2 linked regions of the Prochlorococcus marinus str. NATL2A genome follow. The protein of the gene in region 1 binds, or shares a complex with, the protein of each later gene. Links are inferred from orthologs where the notes say so. Each region holds a gene or a part of one and is shown in the gene's direction. Other genes may lie near its edges.

Region 1 (8,737 bases):
ATAATCCATTCTCTAGCAACCAGTTTGGAGCTTTTAAAAGTAAACTTTCGAGAGAGCCTAATTCATTATTCACAGCTATTCTTAAAGCCTGAAAAGTTCTTGTTGAGGGATGAATTCGACCATATCTTTGCTTGGGGGGGAAGCAGCCTGCAATTGCATAAGAAAGGTCTTGAGTTCCAGAGTATGGTCCATTTTCAGCTAGATCATTTTTTATTTTTCTTGCAATACGCCTAGATCGTTTTTCTTCGCCTAATTCATATATTAAATCAGCTAGATTTTGCTCAGAGAGAGTTTCAATAAGTTCGGCTGCACTTGAACCCTCTTTGGGATTCATACGCATATCTATTGGACCATTTAAACGAAAGCTAAAACCTCGTGAAGGCTCATCAAGTTGATGACTACTAACTCCAAGATCCGCTAGGACACAAATGGCTTGTTCGTGATGTGAAAAGTCTGCGAAGTTTGTAGAGATTATTTCTATTCTTGTTCCGAATTTAATTAATTTTTTTGATGCTGCTTTTATAGCCATTGGGTCTTGATCCAGCCCAATAATTTTGATTCCAGGGAAATTTTCGAGTATTTGAGCGGAATGTCCCCCGCCTCCAATGGTTGCATCAATAATTAATCCTTTTTTTGTTAATTCACTTGGTAATTCCTTTAATGATCGAATTATTTCTTTCCCCATTACAGGGATATGATTAAAGTTAGAACTTGAACTAATTGGCCCTTCTTTCATAAGTTTTTACTAGTATCTAGACATTGCTTTGGTTGGGCCCAATGACGCAGCTTGAAACGCGTACTGAGCCAATGGTGGTCAACTTTGGGCCACATCATCCATCAATGCATGGGGTATTGCGATTAGTAGTAACCCTTGATGGAGAGGATGTTGTTGATTGTGAACCAGTTATTGGTTACTTGCATCGAGGGATGGAGAAAATTGCTGAGAATAGAACAAACGTTATGTTTGTTCCTTACGTGAGTCGCATGGATTATGCGGCTGGTATGTTTTATGAAGCCATTGTTGTTAATGCCCCTGAGCGTTTAGCAAATATAAAGGTACCCAAGAGAGCAAGTTATATCAGAGCGATAATGCTTGAGTTGAATAGGATCGCTAACCATTTGCTATGGTTAGGTCCATTTTTGGCTGATGTCGGAGCTCAAACTCCTTTCTTTTATATTTTTAGAGAAAGAGAGATGATTTACGATTTATGGGAGGCTGCAACTGGTCAGAGATTGATTAATAATAATTATTTCCGTATTGGTGGCGTTGCATGTGATTTGCCTTGGGGTTGGTTAGAAAAATGCAAAGATTTTTGTGACTGGTTTGGTCCAAAAATTGATGAGTATGAAAAATTGATTACTAATAATCCTATTTTTCGTAGACGTATAGAAGGTTTAGGAGTTATAGGAAAAGAGCAAGCGATTAACTGGAGTCTTTCTGGCCCAATGCTTAGGGCGGCAGGTGTCCCATGGGATTTGAGAAAGGTAGATCATTATGAATGCTATGACGATTTTGAATGGGATATTGCATGGGAGAAAGAGGGTGATTGTTATGCAAGATATAGAGTTCGTATTGAAGAAATGAGACAGTCATTAAAAATATTACGACAAGCTTGTGAGATGATTCCTGGGGGGCCAACAGAAAATCTTGAGGCACAAAGAACAGTTGAGGGAAAAAAAGGTGATTTATCGGGCTTTGATTATCAATATGTAGCCAAGAAAGTTGCACCGACTTTTAAGATTCCTAATGGTGAATTATATACCCGCCTTGAGTCTGGAAAAGGAGAGATAGGAGTATTTATTCAAGGTAATAATGATGTAACCCCTTGGCGGTTTAAAATTAGAGCAGCTGACTCAAATAATTTGCAGATACTTCCTCACATACTGAAGGGAGCCAAGGTCGCTGATATAATGGCAATCTTAGGTTCGATTGATGTGATTATGGGTTCTGTTGATAGATAGGTTTTTGGACAAGCGTAATCCTAGAGAATGGTTATGTTTGAAACGAACAGTTCGTTTTGGTGAAACAGATGCTGCAGGTGTGGTTCACTTTCTTGAATTATTTAGATGGTGTCATGAAACTTGGGAAGAAAGTTTAGAAAAATATGGAATAGCTTTGAAAGATATTTTTCCTACAAACGAAATCAATACAAGCCAACTAGATATAGCTTTACCAGTTGTTCATTGTGAAGCAAATTATTTTCAACCACTTTATGTTGGAGATACTATAAATATTGAACTGGAAACAGAGAAGATAAATGAGTCTTCATTTGTACTTCGATTTAAATTTAAAAAGAATGGAGAGCAAATCGGTTCGACAAATATAAAACATGTATCGATAAATCCAATTACTAGAAAAAAATGTGCATTATCTAAACAAATAAATTTGTGGCTTCATGAATCTAGTTCGAATTTTTAGTTAATAGGTTTATTAAAGGCTATCCAATCTTGCCATTTTTTTATTTCCCATTTTTTATTGATATTTCTTGAAAGTTTTGGACAATCGTACCAGTTCAGTGGTTTTTTGGATGGTTGCCAGTCTTCAATGAGATCATTCAGAAGTGAAATGATTGGATATCTGTTTAGTTCTTTCCCTTTGAATTTTGTTAAGGCAACTAAACGTTGTCCCCATTTCTTGTCACTAACTCCTAGTACAAAAATATCTTTAATTGGGATTTGATTTTTTGAGATTATTTTCATTAATTCCATTTCGATATCTTCTGGAAAAATCGTTTCACCGCCCGAATTTATAGCTGAATCTCTTCTACCTAGGATTTGTATTGCTTTTCTATTGTCTAGAATGATGTATTGCGCTAGATCGCCTGCTTCCCACCATCCATTTGAGTCTTTAATTGATTCGAATTTATTATTCTTCCATTTTGAAGTTGCAATTCTACTGGTTTTAATCTTAAGTGAATTTCTTTTGTTGATTTCTATCTCAACATCTTCGAGAGGGAACCCAACACTATTACTTCCATTTAAAAAGTCTTTAGGACTAAGGCAAGTCACCATTGCTACTGTTTCAGTGGCCCCATAACAAGGAGCTAGATTAATAGACTTTCTGCGTGCTTTTTCAGCAAGGTCTATAGGGATGGAAGCTCCTCCAACCCATATCACAGCAAGGGATTGAAGCCATTTTAAACCATCAGTATTATCTATCAAAGATAATAATTGAGTTGGAACTAGGGATGTAATTAATGGACGTCTATGTTTATTAGTTAATGCTTCACTAAATTGCTTAAGTTGAAGTGGTTTATGCATTATAGAATTTGAAATCCAGTAATACCCAGATCCCCAAGTCTGATGTCTCCACCAAGGCATGAAACCACTTATATGATGCAAAGGTAGTGAATTGAGAATGATGCATTCATTTGGCTTAAGGCCATGATTCTTTAACCACTTTCCGGTTGATAAAGCCGAATTAGTGAGATTTTTAAGTGATTGGAAACAAAGATTTGGCCCTCCAATGCTGCCCCCGCTTGAAATGATTATTCCTTCTCCTTCAGGTAAGGTTGACGATGTGGGGATTTTCGTTTGATCTTTTGGAGTCGCTAGATATACCCAGTTATGCTTTGCAAAATTCTTCAAAATTTCTTTTGAACAGTCCAGGTTTTTTTCAGGAATACATTCTACAACTGCAATTTTGGTCATACGGCTTCCCAGACTAATTTCGGATTGTTGTTGAAGAGTGGGCCTTTTGGGCACCATCCAGGTGCAAGTCCAGGTGCACGAGGATTTCCCCCTTTGACTTGTCTGGCAGCGAGGTGATTAACCCACCTTCTCCCAATACCAGTTTCAAAAGCTGTGCTTATGACTGTTTGACTATCTTCTTGTTCTATTTCTTTTAACAGTAATCTCGGATCACCATCTAATGCAGGGCGACGTATTTGCCAACTTTTCCATGTTTTTCGTAAATATGGAAATTCAACCAAAGATTCATCTAGTGCGATTGGAATTTGAGTGGCCAATGAAAATAAACCTTCAATATCTTTTGATGGGAGTGGCTGTTCAATCCATTCCAAACGAGGTTCGTTTTTGAGTTCGTTAATCCATTCTTGTGCTTTTTGGCGACTCCAACCTCCATTTGGATCAATTCTAAGTTTAAAATTATTTGGTAAAATGTCTAAGATTTTTTGTAATGTTTTTTCTTCCTTAAAGTTATTTTCTAGGTGAGATACTTTCCATTTTATTGTACAAGAACTTTTCTTCTCATTTGATTCATCTACATATTTACGTATTGACTCTAATGGATCAATATCTGTAGGTAAAAGATAAGCTGATTTTGCGTCGTCAAAACCTTCAAGATTTAACTTCCTATGAGTGAGACTTTCTAAATCGGCTAAGCAGGACCCTAATCCGAAAGCAAGTGCGCCTGGCAATTCAAATAAATAATTTTCTATTGAATCTTTTGTAGTTTGTTTCCCAATAAAATCAAGACTTTCTATACTTTTTTCTAATTCCTTTTTCTCAATAGGTGAAACTTCCCCCCATCCGTAATTTCCATTTGAGTCTTTTATTTGCAACAATAAACCTATCTTTTTATGAATAATTCCTTTAGATGTTATTAACTTTCGTGTTAAATCAAATGAAAATGGCTTGATATTAATTATTAATTTCATGGTTTAATAAAATTAATAATTCATTATAAAAAGAAATAGGAAGTAGCAAAACCTATACTTAAACATAAACCATTAATTGTTTGAAAGCGAAGAGCTGAAAACTTACTGTTTTTAATGAGCTCTGGTTTATTGTGATGTCTTTTAATTAATTTGATTAGATCTAATCCTGAAGGAAGGCTTATTAAACACATAAGAGTCGTTATTGGCCATATGCCATTTAGTACTGGTAATAACTCCAATAGAAATATTAGACCAACTAACCACGGTAAAAAATTTGCCGCTCGATTAGTGCCTAAAACAACTAGGGGTGATTTTTTACCAACAGCAGCATCTTGATTGATTTGATGAAAATGCGAACAGAACAAAACCAAAGTAGTCGCCATCGCGGGACCTGCTCCAACAATCAGTGCTGTTCCCCAGGGGATGGCATCAAAATTAGATTTTGGAGAAATAACAATTAGTGCTGCAGCTGTCGCAAGTGGTCCAAATGCAATCCAGCAAAGGGGTTCTCCCAACCCCTTGTATCCCAGTCTAAATGGTGGCCCTTGATATAAATATCCAAGGAAACAACAAATTATGACTAAAAAAAGTACTGTTATTTTACTTTTTAGAGCGAGGATAAATATTATAAATAAACCTAATAAAAGAGAAAAATATGCAACCCGACTTACAGTGGTTTTATTACCAGTTAAAGCTACTACCGAGTGGAATTTGTATTTGTCAACACCAGTTTCATCGTCAAAAAGATCATTGGTAAGGTTTTCCCAAAGCAAGATCAAGATTGAGGCAATTAGAAAACCGATGAATTGTCCCAGCCGAATATTGCCGCTATTTCCTAGCTCCCATCCTGCAGACACAATTACTGGCATTATTGCGACTGAATACAGTGGCCACTTAATTGCGGCTTGCCAAAGATGTTTTCTTTCAGTTGTAGAAGACTTCACAGATAAATTAACCCGCCCTGTTCGTTTCTTGTTGTTTCCCCTAAGACTAGGCAGCAGTTCATGTATTGGTTTATTTATGTCGAAAGGGTCTAATTGTTTATGAATTTAGAACCCGTCTTTAGTGAGCTTTTAGTTAGTTCTCTTCAGAAATGGAGTGAAAGAAAAGTTGATGAATGTATCTTGAGCATTTCTGTTCCTGTAAGTCAAACAGATCCTTTAGCGACATTACCTTTAATTGCTGAAAAACATCAGTTTAGGTTTCTTTGGGATCTCTCTCCCAGATTGTGCCTTTCTGCCGGAGGTCATTGTCAATCTTTGGATTTATCTGGACCAAAGAGGTTTGAAAATGCACAAAGATTTAGTGATGAGATCTTTACTCGATTGATAGATATTTCTCCAAGTCCAGTATTTTCAGCATCAAGGGTTTTATTTTCATTTTCTTTCTTTGATCAAATTAAAAGTAATGAACAATCAATAGATGATAAATTTTCCCTTCAGGCTGTTTTGCCTAAGTGGCAATTAACCGCAAAAGATGGATTAACATGGCTACGTTTAAATTCAGTTGCCCAAAATCCTTCAGATGTTCGTGAAGCTATAGAAAGATTATGGTCAACTCGAGAAAAGATAAATAAATCACCAGTCCGAATTGTTAATGATGAAAATGAAAATTTCTTAGTCGATAATTTTTCTGATGATTGGCAATCTCAATATCGAGATGCGTTGACTAAAGGGATCGAATTAATAAATTCAGGTGATTTGGATAAACTTGTATTGGCTACGAGACAACGTCTCCTCCTAAGAAAACCATTAGATCCACTGCACTTACTTGCTCGTTTAAGAGTTCAGCAAACTAATAGTTGTCGATTTTTATGGCAAAAAAATCATGATGAGTCATTTTTTGGTGCATCGCCTGAGAGATTAATAAGTCTCAATCAAAATCAGTTGTTAATCGATGCTTTAGCTGGTACTGCAAAAAAAGGTGATGATGGGAGAGAATTGCTTGCTTCCTCTAAAGATTTAAGAGAACACCATTTTGTAGTTAATTCTATTGTCGAACAACTTTTTAGAAGAGGTATTAAAGCAAGTTATTCATCTCAACCAAAATTAATGACTCAAGACCATTTAATTCATTTGCATACTCTTATTCAAGCTTCTGTTGAAGAGAAATCTCCTCTTGATTTAGTTGAAGCACTTCATCCAACCCCTGCTGTTGCGGGATTACCTCTGAGTAAATCTTTGAGTTGGTTGAGAGCTTTGGAACCATTTGACCGTAAAACATATGCTTCTCCAATTGGGTGGATAGATAAAAATCAAAATTCAGAATTTAGAGTTGCCATACGTTATGGACAGGTTAGAGCTAATGAACTTAAATTATTTGCTGGCGCTGGTTTAGTAAAAGGTTCAACTGTTGAGGGAGAAATGCAAGAAGTAGCTTTGAAATTTGAAGTTTTAAGAAATCAATTAAACTTAGATAGAGTTAATTGTTCAAATGATCTATAAGGTAATCAATTACTTGATCTGCTAATGGAACATTCATTAGACTTTCTACTTCTCTAATACCAGTTGGACTCGTCACATTAATCTCACTTAGCATTCCTCCGATCACATCTATTCCGACAAAAAAGAGACCTTCCTCTTGTAAAGCAGGCTTTATTTGATTACATATCTCTATCTCTTTAGGAGTTAATTTAGTTGTCTCAGCTTTTCCACCTAAAGCCAAGTTGCTTCTGAAGTCTCCTTCCTTTGGACGTCTATTAATTGCACCTAATGGCTCTCCATTAACCAAAAGGATTCTTTTATCGCCATTGATTACTTCTGGTAGGAATTGTTGCATCATCACTGGCAAATGTTCTTGTGAAGTAACCAGTTCGAGTAATGCTTCTAAGCCTGGAGCATCCTTTGCAATTCGTATGACTCCTTGCCCACCTTTTCCTCCAAGTGGTTTTAACACAACTTCTCCATACTCTTTTGCAAATGTAATTAATTGTTCCACCCTACTTGCAACAAGAGTGGGAGCCATTAAATTACTAAATCTTAAAGCTCCTAACTTTTCATTCCAAGCTCTAAGTGATGCAGGCTTGTTAATTACATTGACACCATCTCTTTCTGCAACTTCTAATAAATGAGTGGCGTATAAAAAAGCCTCGTCAACAGGTGGATCTTTGCGCATCCAAATGCATGAGAAATCTCTTAAAGGAAGGCTTCGAGATGACTGGACATTGATCCATGGTTCACAATTGACCTTGTTAGAAACGACCCATGCATCGTCTCCTCGGGCTTGCAGGTCCGAGGGAGTACAGATCCAAACATCTATGTCGGCTCTTGATGCGGCTTGCATAAGTGCTGCTGATGAATCCTTCTTAGGATTAATATTTTCAATTGGATCTAAAACAAATAGTTGCTTCATGAATCAATTTCTAATTCCAATCAGTTCATTTAATTCGTTATTTCTCTCAAGTTCGTAGAGTTCGTCGCAACCTCCAATACTTTTTCCATTGATAAAAATTTGTGGAACAGTTCTGCGGCCTCCTGCTCTTTCAGACATTTTTGTTCTTGCACCATCGTCTCCATCAATAGAATATTCTGTGAATTGGACTCCTTTTTCATTTAGTAGTGCTTTGGCACGTAAGCAAAACGGGCAAAATCTCCAAGTGTATATTTCCACTGTAGTAATGCCTGAATCTGGAATTGATCTGTTCATTTATAGTTTTTGGGTGGATATGCTGATAGCTTTTAATGTATTGATTCTATTACCTCGTTTGCAAGACCTGACTGATTTTAAAAGAGACCTTTCTTTATTGACTTCTCGCCTGGGTACAGCCCAGGATTGTCTTTGACGAACCTGCATTACTTGCTAGGAAAAGAGATTTAGAGCAAGTTGCATCGCAACCTGAGTTTTGGAACGATCCTCAAAATGCGCAGAAACAGATGCGTCAACTTGATGAGGTTAAAGCAGAGTTAGAAAAATTAATTACATGGAGGGGGGCTATTGAGGACGCTAATCTTTCGGTAGAGCTTTATGAGTTAGATCCGGATGAAGAAATCCTGTCTGAGGCTCACAATGGGCTCGAGCAATTAAAACAAGAACTTGAACGGTGGGAGACGGAGCGCCTCTTAAGTGGCATCTATGACAAGGAGGGTGCAGTTCTATCCATTAATGCTGGTGCTGGTGGA
Region 2 (8,756 bases), 120 kb from region 1 along the record:
CAACATCTAGTGGATTTGCTTCAGTATCTAGGTCAACTAGTGACCAAGGACTTGATGAGCCTATGGAAGCATTGCTAACAGTACAACCACTAAGAGCTACTCCAACTATTAAGACAAGGGTCAAATTAATGACATTTGAAAACAGACGTTTCATTTCAAAGAATAAAGAGAGAGAAAACAGGCAGCGGCTAAAGCCAGACTTCCAAAAATAAGAACGTTTTTCTGGCCTGAAGGAAGTTTATTAAATCCAAAGCCATAAGTAAGGTTTTCTTCAAATCCACTAGGCTTTGATTTAGGGCCAATATCCTTGTATCCACCAAATCCTACTCGACAGACTGGACATCTAAACTTCTCTCTATCTATGTCTAGGAATGCTGTTCCTGGTTCAATATTTAGCTTTTTTATACCCTCATCAGGATCATAAATAAAACCACAGCTCATACATTCGAAGCGATTTCCTTTTGGATCAAATTCCTCGTTTGAGTTTTTTGGTTCAAATGAAATAACTTGATTTTGTTGTGCATCAAGATTCAAATCTCCCAAAGGATTTGATTCTGTTTTTTTGTCTTCACTCACAGTTTTCACTTTCACACATAACAACTCTATGGCACTAATCTAGAAAATGACTGTCAGACTGATAATGAAATCAGTAATTCATTCATGTTTTCCCTTCAGGGTTATGAGTATTTTTTAGGATTTCTTCTTATTTCTGGAGCAGTTCCAATTCTTGCTCTCACAACAAATAAGTTAATAGCTCCAAAAAGCAAGGCAGGAGAAAGACAGCTTACATATGAATCTGGTATGGAGCCCATTGGAGGGGCATGGATTCAATTTAATATTCGTTACTACATGTTTGCTCTTGTTTTCGTTATATTTGATGTGGAGACAGTATTCCTTTACCCATGGGCAGTTGCATTTCACAAACTTGGGTTATTAGCATTTATAGAAGCTCTTGTTTTTATCACAATACTAGTTGTGGCATTAGCATACGCATGGAGAAAAGGTGCCCTTGAATGGAGTTGAATCCCTTGAAAAAATCTCCCTCTTCTGAAGCTGTAAGAAATCTTAGAGAAGCTTCCTGCGGTCCAGTTGGGACGCCGACAGTAACGAATGATTTAAGCGAAAACATAATCCTCACTAGCCTTGAAGATCTTCATAACTGGGCAAGACTAAGTAGTCTTTGGCCTCTTCTTTATGGAACTGCTTGTTGTTTTATTGAATTTGCAGCTCTAATTGGATCTAGATTTGATTTTGACAGATTTGGATTAGTACCTAGGAGTTCTCCTAGACAAGCAGATCTACTAATAGTGGCAGGCACCGTCACAATGAAAATGGCACCTGCTCTTGTAAGGCTTTATGAGCAAATGCCAGATCCCAAATACGTAATAGCTATGGGAGCTTGCACTATTACTGGTGGAATGTTCAGCGCAGACTCCACCACGGCAGTCAGAGGTGTTGATAAGTTAATACCTGTTGATCTTTACCTTCCTGGATGTCCTCCAAGACCTGAAGCAATATTTGATGCTGTCATTAAATTAAGAAAAAAAGTTGCAAACGAATCAATCTCAGAAAGATCAAAAATTACCCAAACTCATCGTTATTTAACTATCCCTCATAAAATGAAGCGAGTCGAGTCAAAAGTAAATGGACAATACCTAAAGGCAAAAACTCAATTAATTGCTTTAAATCCTTCACTATCTGAAGAGTTTGATCAATCTTTAAAAGAGGTTCAAAAAATATCTGAAGAACTTTCAAGTAATTAAGCTTCTCTTATAAAAAAATGACAAACGATTCGGAAATTGTAGTTGAAGAAAAAATCTCAGGTCCAATAAGCGATTGGCTCTCTAACAATGGATTTGAAAACATTCCTCTCAAAGAAGACCACTTAGGAATTGAAGTTATAAAAATCTCCCCAAACAATCTCTTAACAATAGTTGAAGCGTTAAAAAATGATGGATTTAATTATCTGCAATGCCAAGGTGGCTATGACGAAGGTCCTGGTTTAAATATAGTTTGTTTTTATAATCTAATAGAAATGAATGAATTAAAAGAAGATATTTCTCCTCGCGAAGTAAGATTAAAAGTATTCCTAGATCGCAATGGGGACCTAACTGTTCCAAGTTTATATAGTCTTTTCAGAGGAGCTGATTGGCAAGAAAGAGAAACATTCGATATGTATGGTGTTAACTTCCAAGGTCATCCTCATCCCAAAAGACTTTTAATGCCTGAAGACTGGAAAGGATGGCCTCTCAGAAAAGACTATGTGCAGCCTGATTTTTATGAAATGCAAGATGCATACTAATTTATTTACCTTTTTTGTATCTTCTGTAAAACCTCATTATTGCTAAAGCGAGACTTCTTGGGTCGTGCCTCAAAGTTGGAGTGACCTTTGAACCCTGAAGAGAAGCTAAATAAACATTATATCCTCTAGATAAAAGATCAATCTTGTTGCATTTGACGGGTTCAGCCCCTTTTGATTTGTAGTAATCAACCAATGGGGATGGTTTTAATTCATCTTGAGCAAGTATTGAACTAAATATTTTCCTAGAAATTCCTCTTGATGCCAATTGCGCTTCTATGGCCCTTACATGACCAGTTACGTCAAGTCCATCAGTTTCTCCAGGTTGAGTCATCAAATTACATACATATAGTTTAGGAGCTTTGCTCTTCTCAATCGCCTCGACTATTTCAGGGACAAGCAGGTTTGGAAGAATTGAAGTGTATAAACTTCCTGGACCTATCAAAATAATTTCAGCATTTCTTATAGCTTCTAGAGCTCTTGGCAAAGCTGGGGGTCGCGATGGGTAACAGCCGATTCTGACTATTGGCAAAGGGGCTTTTCCTATGGCTGACTCTCCATCTATTCGGTCACCATTTTCGAGTTCCGCCCACAAACGAACATCTACATTAGTTGCTGGTACAACTTGACCCTGAACTGCAAGAACACGACTTGAAGCAGTAATTGCGGTCTCTAAGCTTCCAGTTATCGCAGTCAAGGCAGATAGGAAAAGATTCCCAAAACTATGTCCCTCAAGTCCACTACCTGAGGGAAAGCGATATTGAAAAAGTCCTTTAATAAGGGGTTCTTCTGTTGCTAAAGCTGCTAAACAATTCCTTATATCTCCTGGAGGCTGAACACCCAGTTCTCTCCTAAGAACTCCACTACTTCCTCCATCATCAGCAACAGTCACTATTGCCGTGATTCGGCTGCTATATCTTTTTAAGCCTTTTAATAATGAAGATAAACCTGTTCCTCCTCCAATAGCAACAATATTTGGACCTCTATTTAATTTTTGCTTAGCTCTTAAAGCATCAACCAAAAAAGTATCTTTTTTTGGACCTAAAGCCTGCCTAATAGATTCAAAACTTCTCCCTTGACCCCAAATTAAAAGAGAAATTCCTATCAAAAAGACTATGGGTCCAGAAATGGTTCTAGGTAAAAAAGTAGTTATAAATCCTAAAAACCAAAAAAGTATTTCAACTACCCAATAAATTGGACGCAAGTCAGCCCAAATAGAGGCTCCAATCAAAGCAATTAACAAGCCCAATCCAGATGTCATCATCCACCTTTTGACTACTAATCCAGGCAACAGCCATCTAATAGCTCTTTTGAAGCGAGAGTAAAGATGAAAAGACAAGCTAGCGAGAAGGCTTTTACGCAAGGTGGCTCTTCTTAATTTTCTTTTTCTTCTTTTGTTCAATGGATTCGAGTTTGAGAAAATTTCAACAAATAGACCTAAATAATTAATTCATATAAACTCTAATTAAACTTCCCATTTCACAGATCTCATACAAAATGAGACAGGTAAACAAACATTAGGAGAGAGTGTGCCAAAAAACACTCAAGTAATGTTGATGAAAGATCTCAGTGTTGAACTGGGGTCAAACAAAGTCCTCGATTCAGTCAATCTAGCCATGATGGCTGGAGAGAGATTGGCAATTGTTGGTCCATCAGGCTCGGGCAAGTCAACAATACTTCGCTTACTCGCTGGTTTGCTCTTACCTTCTGAAGGAAGCCTTAAAATATCAGGTATTGATCAAAATTATTTAAGGCTTGATCAAAATAGTCCTCCTGATGTGAGATTAGTTTTTCAAAATCCAGCATTATTAGCATCATTAACTGTTAAGGAAAATGTAGGTTTTTTGCTTGAAAAACAGAAAGTTTTACCCGAGGAAATTATCAATAAAAAAGTCATAAATTGCTTACAGAAAGTGGGTTTATATGATGTTGCGGACAAATTTCCAAATCAACTGAGTGGAGGGATGCAAAAAAGAGTAAGTTTTGCTCGTGCATTAATCAGTGACTCCAAGAAAGGAAAAGGCTCTATTCCGCTTCTTTTATATGACGAACCAACTGCTGGTTTAGATCCAATAGCTTGTACTCGTATTGAAGATCTAATTATTAAAACAACTGAGGCTGCGGAAGGATGTTCAATTGTAGTTAGTCACGTTTCAAGTACAATTGAAAGAACAGCTAATAGAGTTCTTTTGCTTTACGGTGGCAAGTTTCAATGGGATGGATCCATAGATCAATTTAAACAAAGTGAAAATGCCTATGTAAAACAATTTCGCACAGGCAATCTTCAAGGACCAATGCAACCTGAGGACTCATAAATTTATGCGAAGAAGTTTACGAGATGCTTTTGTTGGCTTTTCACTATTAGGTGGGTTAGTTATCTTTTCAGGAGCAATGCTCTGGTTAAGAGATTTTCGTTTAGGCTCAAAAACATGGGAAATATCTGCAAGCTTTAAAGATGCAAGTGGTCTTGCCAAGATGTCTCCAGTTACTTATCGGGGAATCATTGTTGGATCTGTTCAAAATATTAGTTTCACACCAAACACAGTTGAAACTAAAATAAAAATAAATAACGATAATCTAATTCTACCAAAACCTGTAATTGCCAAAATCGTCACAAGTTCTATGCTTGGAGGAGATGCTCAATTATCTTTAATATCACTAGGCAAATCATTAAATAAAAATGAACTAATTACAGTCAATAAAGATTGTCCTCAAAAAAGAATCTTATGTAGTGGAGATAAAATTAAAGGTGTTGAAATGGTTAGCATATCAAGCTTGACAGAGGGTATAAATGGAATTATTGATGAAGCTGATAAACAAGCAATAGTAAATAAAGTATCTGAATCTATTCAACAATTTGATCGAACTCAAGCTAATCTTGATGAACTTGTCTTGTTATCTAAATCAGAACTTATAAGAGCAAAGCCTATAATTTCTGAACTAACAAAAGCTTCTTTTCATTTAAATAATATTCTTGAAAGCCTAGACAATCCTGAGACTTTAAAAGATATTCAGGAACTTGCCTCAACATCTAGCTCTCTAACAAAGAAAATTGATCAAATGAGCTCAGATATGGGAAATATTATGGAAGACAAAGAACTTATAAATGCTCTAAAAAAGGTAACCATTGGTTTAAGTAAATTATTTGATGATATATATCCTTAAAAACAAGTTTCAGGTAACGCTGTTAATCGCATCCATTGCAATTGAAGCAATAGCCTTATCACTTGCCTTAGGTAATTGAACATATTTACCTCCGGATGCGTCAGCCAAGTCTTTACCCATTCCACTAGCAATAAACTTTCTTTCTGTATCAATTACAAGCAATTTAATACCAAGAGCACGATAACGCGAAGCGACATCAAGAACTTCTTGCTTCAAGTCGGGTGGTGTCTCTCCCTCAAGAATTGGTTGACCTAGTGAAGTGCTTAATGGAACGTTTCCACGCCCATCCGTAATTGCCACTACTACAACCTGTCCGAGATCTCCTGTGGCTAAGGCATTTGCTCCAACTCTTGCAGCCTGAGTTAACCCATGAGCTAGTGGAGAGCCACCACCACATGGCATTGCCTCAAGTCTCCTTTTCGCAGCGGTGATTGATCTGGTTGGAGGGAGTAAAACTTCTGCTTGATCCCCTCTGAAAGGTATAAGAGAAACTTCATCTCTGTTTTCATAAGCTTCGGTTAGCAACCGAATAACAGCTCCCTTTGCACTTTGCATTCTATTGAGCGCCATTGATCCACTTGCATCAACCAAGAAAATTACCAATGCCCCAGCTTTACGCTGCAGTAATTTTGCGCGTAGATCGCCTTCCTCAACAATAACTTTCCTATTAGGTTCTCTTTCCCTTCTTGCTTTCTGATAAGGAGCTGCAGCTCTTAAGGTTGCATCAACGGCAATCCTTCTAACAGGTCCTCTAGGAATAATTGGTTTCACGTATCGACCTCTGTTATCACTTAAGACAGCTGATCGACTTCCGCTATTTCCACTCTTTGATTTAGTAGATGAAAACAACAACAAATCAGGATCTACGGCACATGCTTCTGGATCAAGCATAAATTCCTCTGGGATTGGAGGAGATGACTCTTCATCTTGCTCCTCTTCCTGATCTTCTTCTTGATCTTCCTCTTGATCATTATTGTCATCAGAGTCTTCAGGAGGCGGTGGTGGTGGCTGCTGATCTTCAGGGGCCGGAGGCTCCATCTCCTCTTCTGACGGCATTTGCATGGCCCTGGGAGCGATGACAAGTCTTACTGCCGCTTTTAAATCTTCTGCGTCCACTGAATCCCTTCCACACAAGGCAGCATGAGCCTTTGCAACCCTTACTGAATAAAGCTCTGATCTGTGTCCTTCTACACCTCCACGTATAGCTTCCACAACTAAGTATTCAATTTGATCCTCACTGATTTGAACATCTGGAAGCCATTGCCTTGCCAAAAGCAATTGTGTTGATAGAGATTCTGTGTCTTCAGACCATTTCTTAGAAAAAGCTTCACTTGATTGACCATGAGAAATGGCAGATTGAGTTATTTCAACTCTTTGTTCGTTTGTAATTAATTGATCTGCAGATAAAACAATTGCAAATCTGTCCAAGAGGTGGTCCCTTAATCCCCCCTCTTCAGGATTGTAAGTAGCAATCAAAAGAGGACGGCAAGGGTGACTTAGGCTCAATCCTTCTCGTTCAACTCTATTTTCACCTGCACCTACTGAAGCCAAAAGTAGATTGACAATGCCGTCATCCAATAAATTCAATTCGTCTATGTACAAAACTCCTCTGTGAGCCTCAGCTAGTAAGCCTGGCTGAAATACTGGAGTTCCGCTTGATAATGAAGCAGCGACATCAACTGCACCAACAAGCCTATCCTCCGTTACTCCTAAAGGAACCTGAATAAAGGGCGCAGAAACAACTTTTGTAGGGATATTTTCTAAGTCATCAGTATTTTCATAACTCCCTATCTTTTTTGTGAAAAGTTTTTTAGTTAAATCATCCCATTCGCCTGAAAAAGAAGGATCTAAATTTCTACCTGCCGGATAAATAAATGAATCATCTCCATCCTCAGTATTGGCTAATTCGTCTAAATCAATTATTTCAATCGGCGGGAGAAGGGCATGTAAGCCTCTAGCTAAAACAGATTTCCCAGTCCCGCGACCACCCGCAATTATTACTCCTCCCAAACCAGGATCAACTGCGGCGAGCATTAAAGCAAGCTTTAAAGTTCCATGGCCTGTAATTGCAGCCAAAGGGAAAGCAAGATTGGCTCTATCCTTTACAGCAATGTCTTTTGAAGTCGAAGACATATTGTTATTGTTCAATCCACTGGAAACCATAGGGTTGGATCAACAAGCAAATTTTTAAAAGTCTTTTAATATTCGCATGACTTATGCAAAACAAAAACCGGAATTGAAACTCGTCATCTCAATAGGCGCAAATATCCCTGGCATTCTAGGAGATCCCATAAGGACAATCGCTGCCATGAGGCCGCATATAGAAAAAAGCATAATCGAGTGGAATATTGCTTTAAATCATCCAAAAATAGACTCTCAAAATTTTGATAAGTCTTTATCTTTTCAATGGGCTCCTCTATTTGAGACTGATCCTTTAGGGGGGCCAATTGACCAACCAAAATTCATTAATACCGTACTTGTTGTGGAGGGAGAGGGTTTTGCCTCAGTAACCCCAAATGAAAAAGCAGCTAAATGTTTGATGAAAAAATTTTTAGAATTAGAAAAGATTGCAGGAAGGGAAAGAGAAAATATAGAGATTATTTGGGGGCCAAGATCTTTGGATATTGACTTCATTTCTTGGGGCGGACTACAAATAAATACTGACACTTTGATTTTGCCTCATCCAAGATTTAGTGAAAGAAACTTTGTTTTAATTCCCCTTGCAGAAGTTTTATCAAAAACCCAAGGTAAAACGAAACGAATCAGTTCTCAAAATATTTGGCCTGAATAAAACTCGTAACAAAAATCACCAACCTTTTCTAAAAAAATCAGCCATCCTATAAGGATAGAAAAAAAAGCATGTCAATTCCAGGACCTGAACCCTCAAAAATTATTGAGACAAAAGCTTGTCTTGATGCAAAAAAAATTCGTTTTGAAATTAATAAATTTCTTTTACCTAATTCAATGGAGGGCGAATTTGGGATCATTCGTCATCCTGGGGCTGCATTAGCCGTACCAATAACAGATTCTGGAGAAGTCGTTATTCTTCGTCAATACAGATTTGCTTGCTCGAGAAGAATTCTTGAGTTTCCTGCTGGAACATTAGAATTAGGCGAAAGCCCCCTTGAATCAATCAAAAGAGAAGTTCAAGAAGAAAGTGGTTACTCTGCAAAAAGATGGGACAAACTGGGAGAAATGCTTCCTTGCCCAGGATATTCTGACGAAACAATTCATATTTTTCTTGCAAGGGATCTAACAAAACTTGAAAAAAAACCTGAGGGCGATGCAGATG

What was found.
Region 2: the proteins of PMN2A_RS01095 (region 1) and nuoB are in contact, whole or in part, in a cryo-EM structure (PDB 6KHJ), measured with the Thermosynechococcus vestitus proteins. The link is inferred for Prochlorococcus marinus str. NATL2A from one-to-one orthologs. Residues at the interface, in WP_011057128.1 of Thermosynechococcus vestitus: Pro17, His18, His19, Pro20, Ser21, Met22, Val25, Arg27, Met29, Thr31, Ile38, Asp39, Cys40, Glu41, Pro42, Val43, Ile44, Gly45, Tyr46, Leu47, His48, Arg49, Gly50, Met51, Lys53, Ile54, Asn57, Arg58, Pro65, Tyr66; in WP_011056552.1 of Thermosynechococcus vestitus: Leu46, Met47, Tyr48, Thr50, Ala51, Cys52, Phe54, Ile55, Glu56, Ala58, Ala59, Ile61, Gly62, Ser63, Arg64, Phe65, Asn76, Pro78, Thr89, Thr91, Lys93, Met94, Ala97, Leu101, Met123, Phe124, Ser126, Asp127, Ser128, Tyr129.

Annotation. Positions count from the first base shown.
Region 1 is NC_007335.2:209,382-218,118, forward strand. Bases 1-2,869 are described here. They hold PMN2A_RS01095 (NAD(P)H-quinone oxidoreductase subunit H), read left to right. Parts: upstream 1-777; coding sequence 778-1,962; downstream 1,963-2,869. Other genes in these bases: rsmH (16S rRNA (cytosine(1402)-N(4))-methyltransferase RsmH), read right to left, coding at 1-736; PMN2A_RS01100 (acyl-CoA thioesterase), read left to right, coding at 1,967-2,419; PMN2A_RS01105 (AMP-binding protein), read right to left, coding at 2,416-2,869. Also shown: more of PMN2A_RS01105, read right to left, coding at 2,870-3,651; menC (o-succinylbenzoate synthase), read right to left, coding at 3,648-4,619; menA (2-carboxy-1,4-naphthoquinone phytyltransferase), read right to left, coding at 4,643-5,563; PMN2A_RS01120 (isochorismate synthase), read left to right, coding at 5,663-7,063; gshB (glutathione synthase), read right to left, coding at 7,041-7,970; grxC (glutaredoxin 3), read right to left, coding at 7,974-8,264.
Region 2 is NC_007335.2:321,493-330,248, reverse strand. Bases 1-2,888 are described here. They hold nuoB (NADH-quinone oxidoreductase subunit NuoB), read left to right. Parts: upstream 1-1,013; coding sequence 1,014-1,763; downstream 1,764-2,888. Other genes in these bases: yvcK (uridine diphosphate-N-acetylglucosamine-binding protein YvcK), read right to left, coding at 2,304-2,888; PMN2A_RS01695 (NAD(P)H-quinone oxidoreductase subunit J), read left to right, coding at 1,781-2,302; PMN2A_RS01705 (NAD(P)H-quinone oxidoreductase subunit 3), read left to right, coding at 661-1,023; PMN2A_RS01710 (rubredoxin), read right to left, coding at 151-504; PMN2A_RS01715 (photosynthesis system II assembly factor Ycf48), read right to left, coding at 1-154. Outside these bases: more of yvcK, read right to left, coding at 2,889-3,701; PMN2A_RS01685 (ABC transporter ATP-binding protein), read left to right, coding at 3,829-4,614; PMN2A_RS01680 (MlaD family protein), read left to right, coding at 4,619-5,464; bchD (magnesium chelatase ATPase subunit D), read right to left, coding at 5,474-7,627; folK (2-amino-4-hydroxy-6-hydroxymethyldihydropteridine diphosphokinase), read left to right, coding at 7,674-8,255; PMN2A_RS01665 (NUDIX hydrolase), read left to right, coding at 8,324-8,756. UniProt on the Escherichia coli protein: NDH-1 shuttles electrons from NADH, via FMN and iron-sulfur (Fe-S) centers, to quinones in the respiratory chain. The immediate electron acceptor for the enzyme in this species is ubiquinone.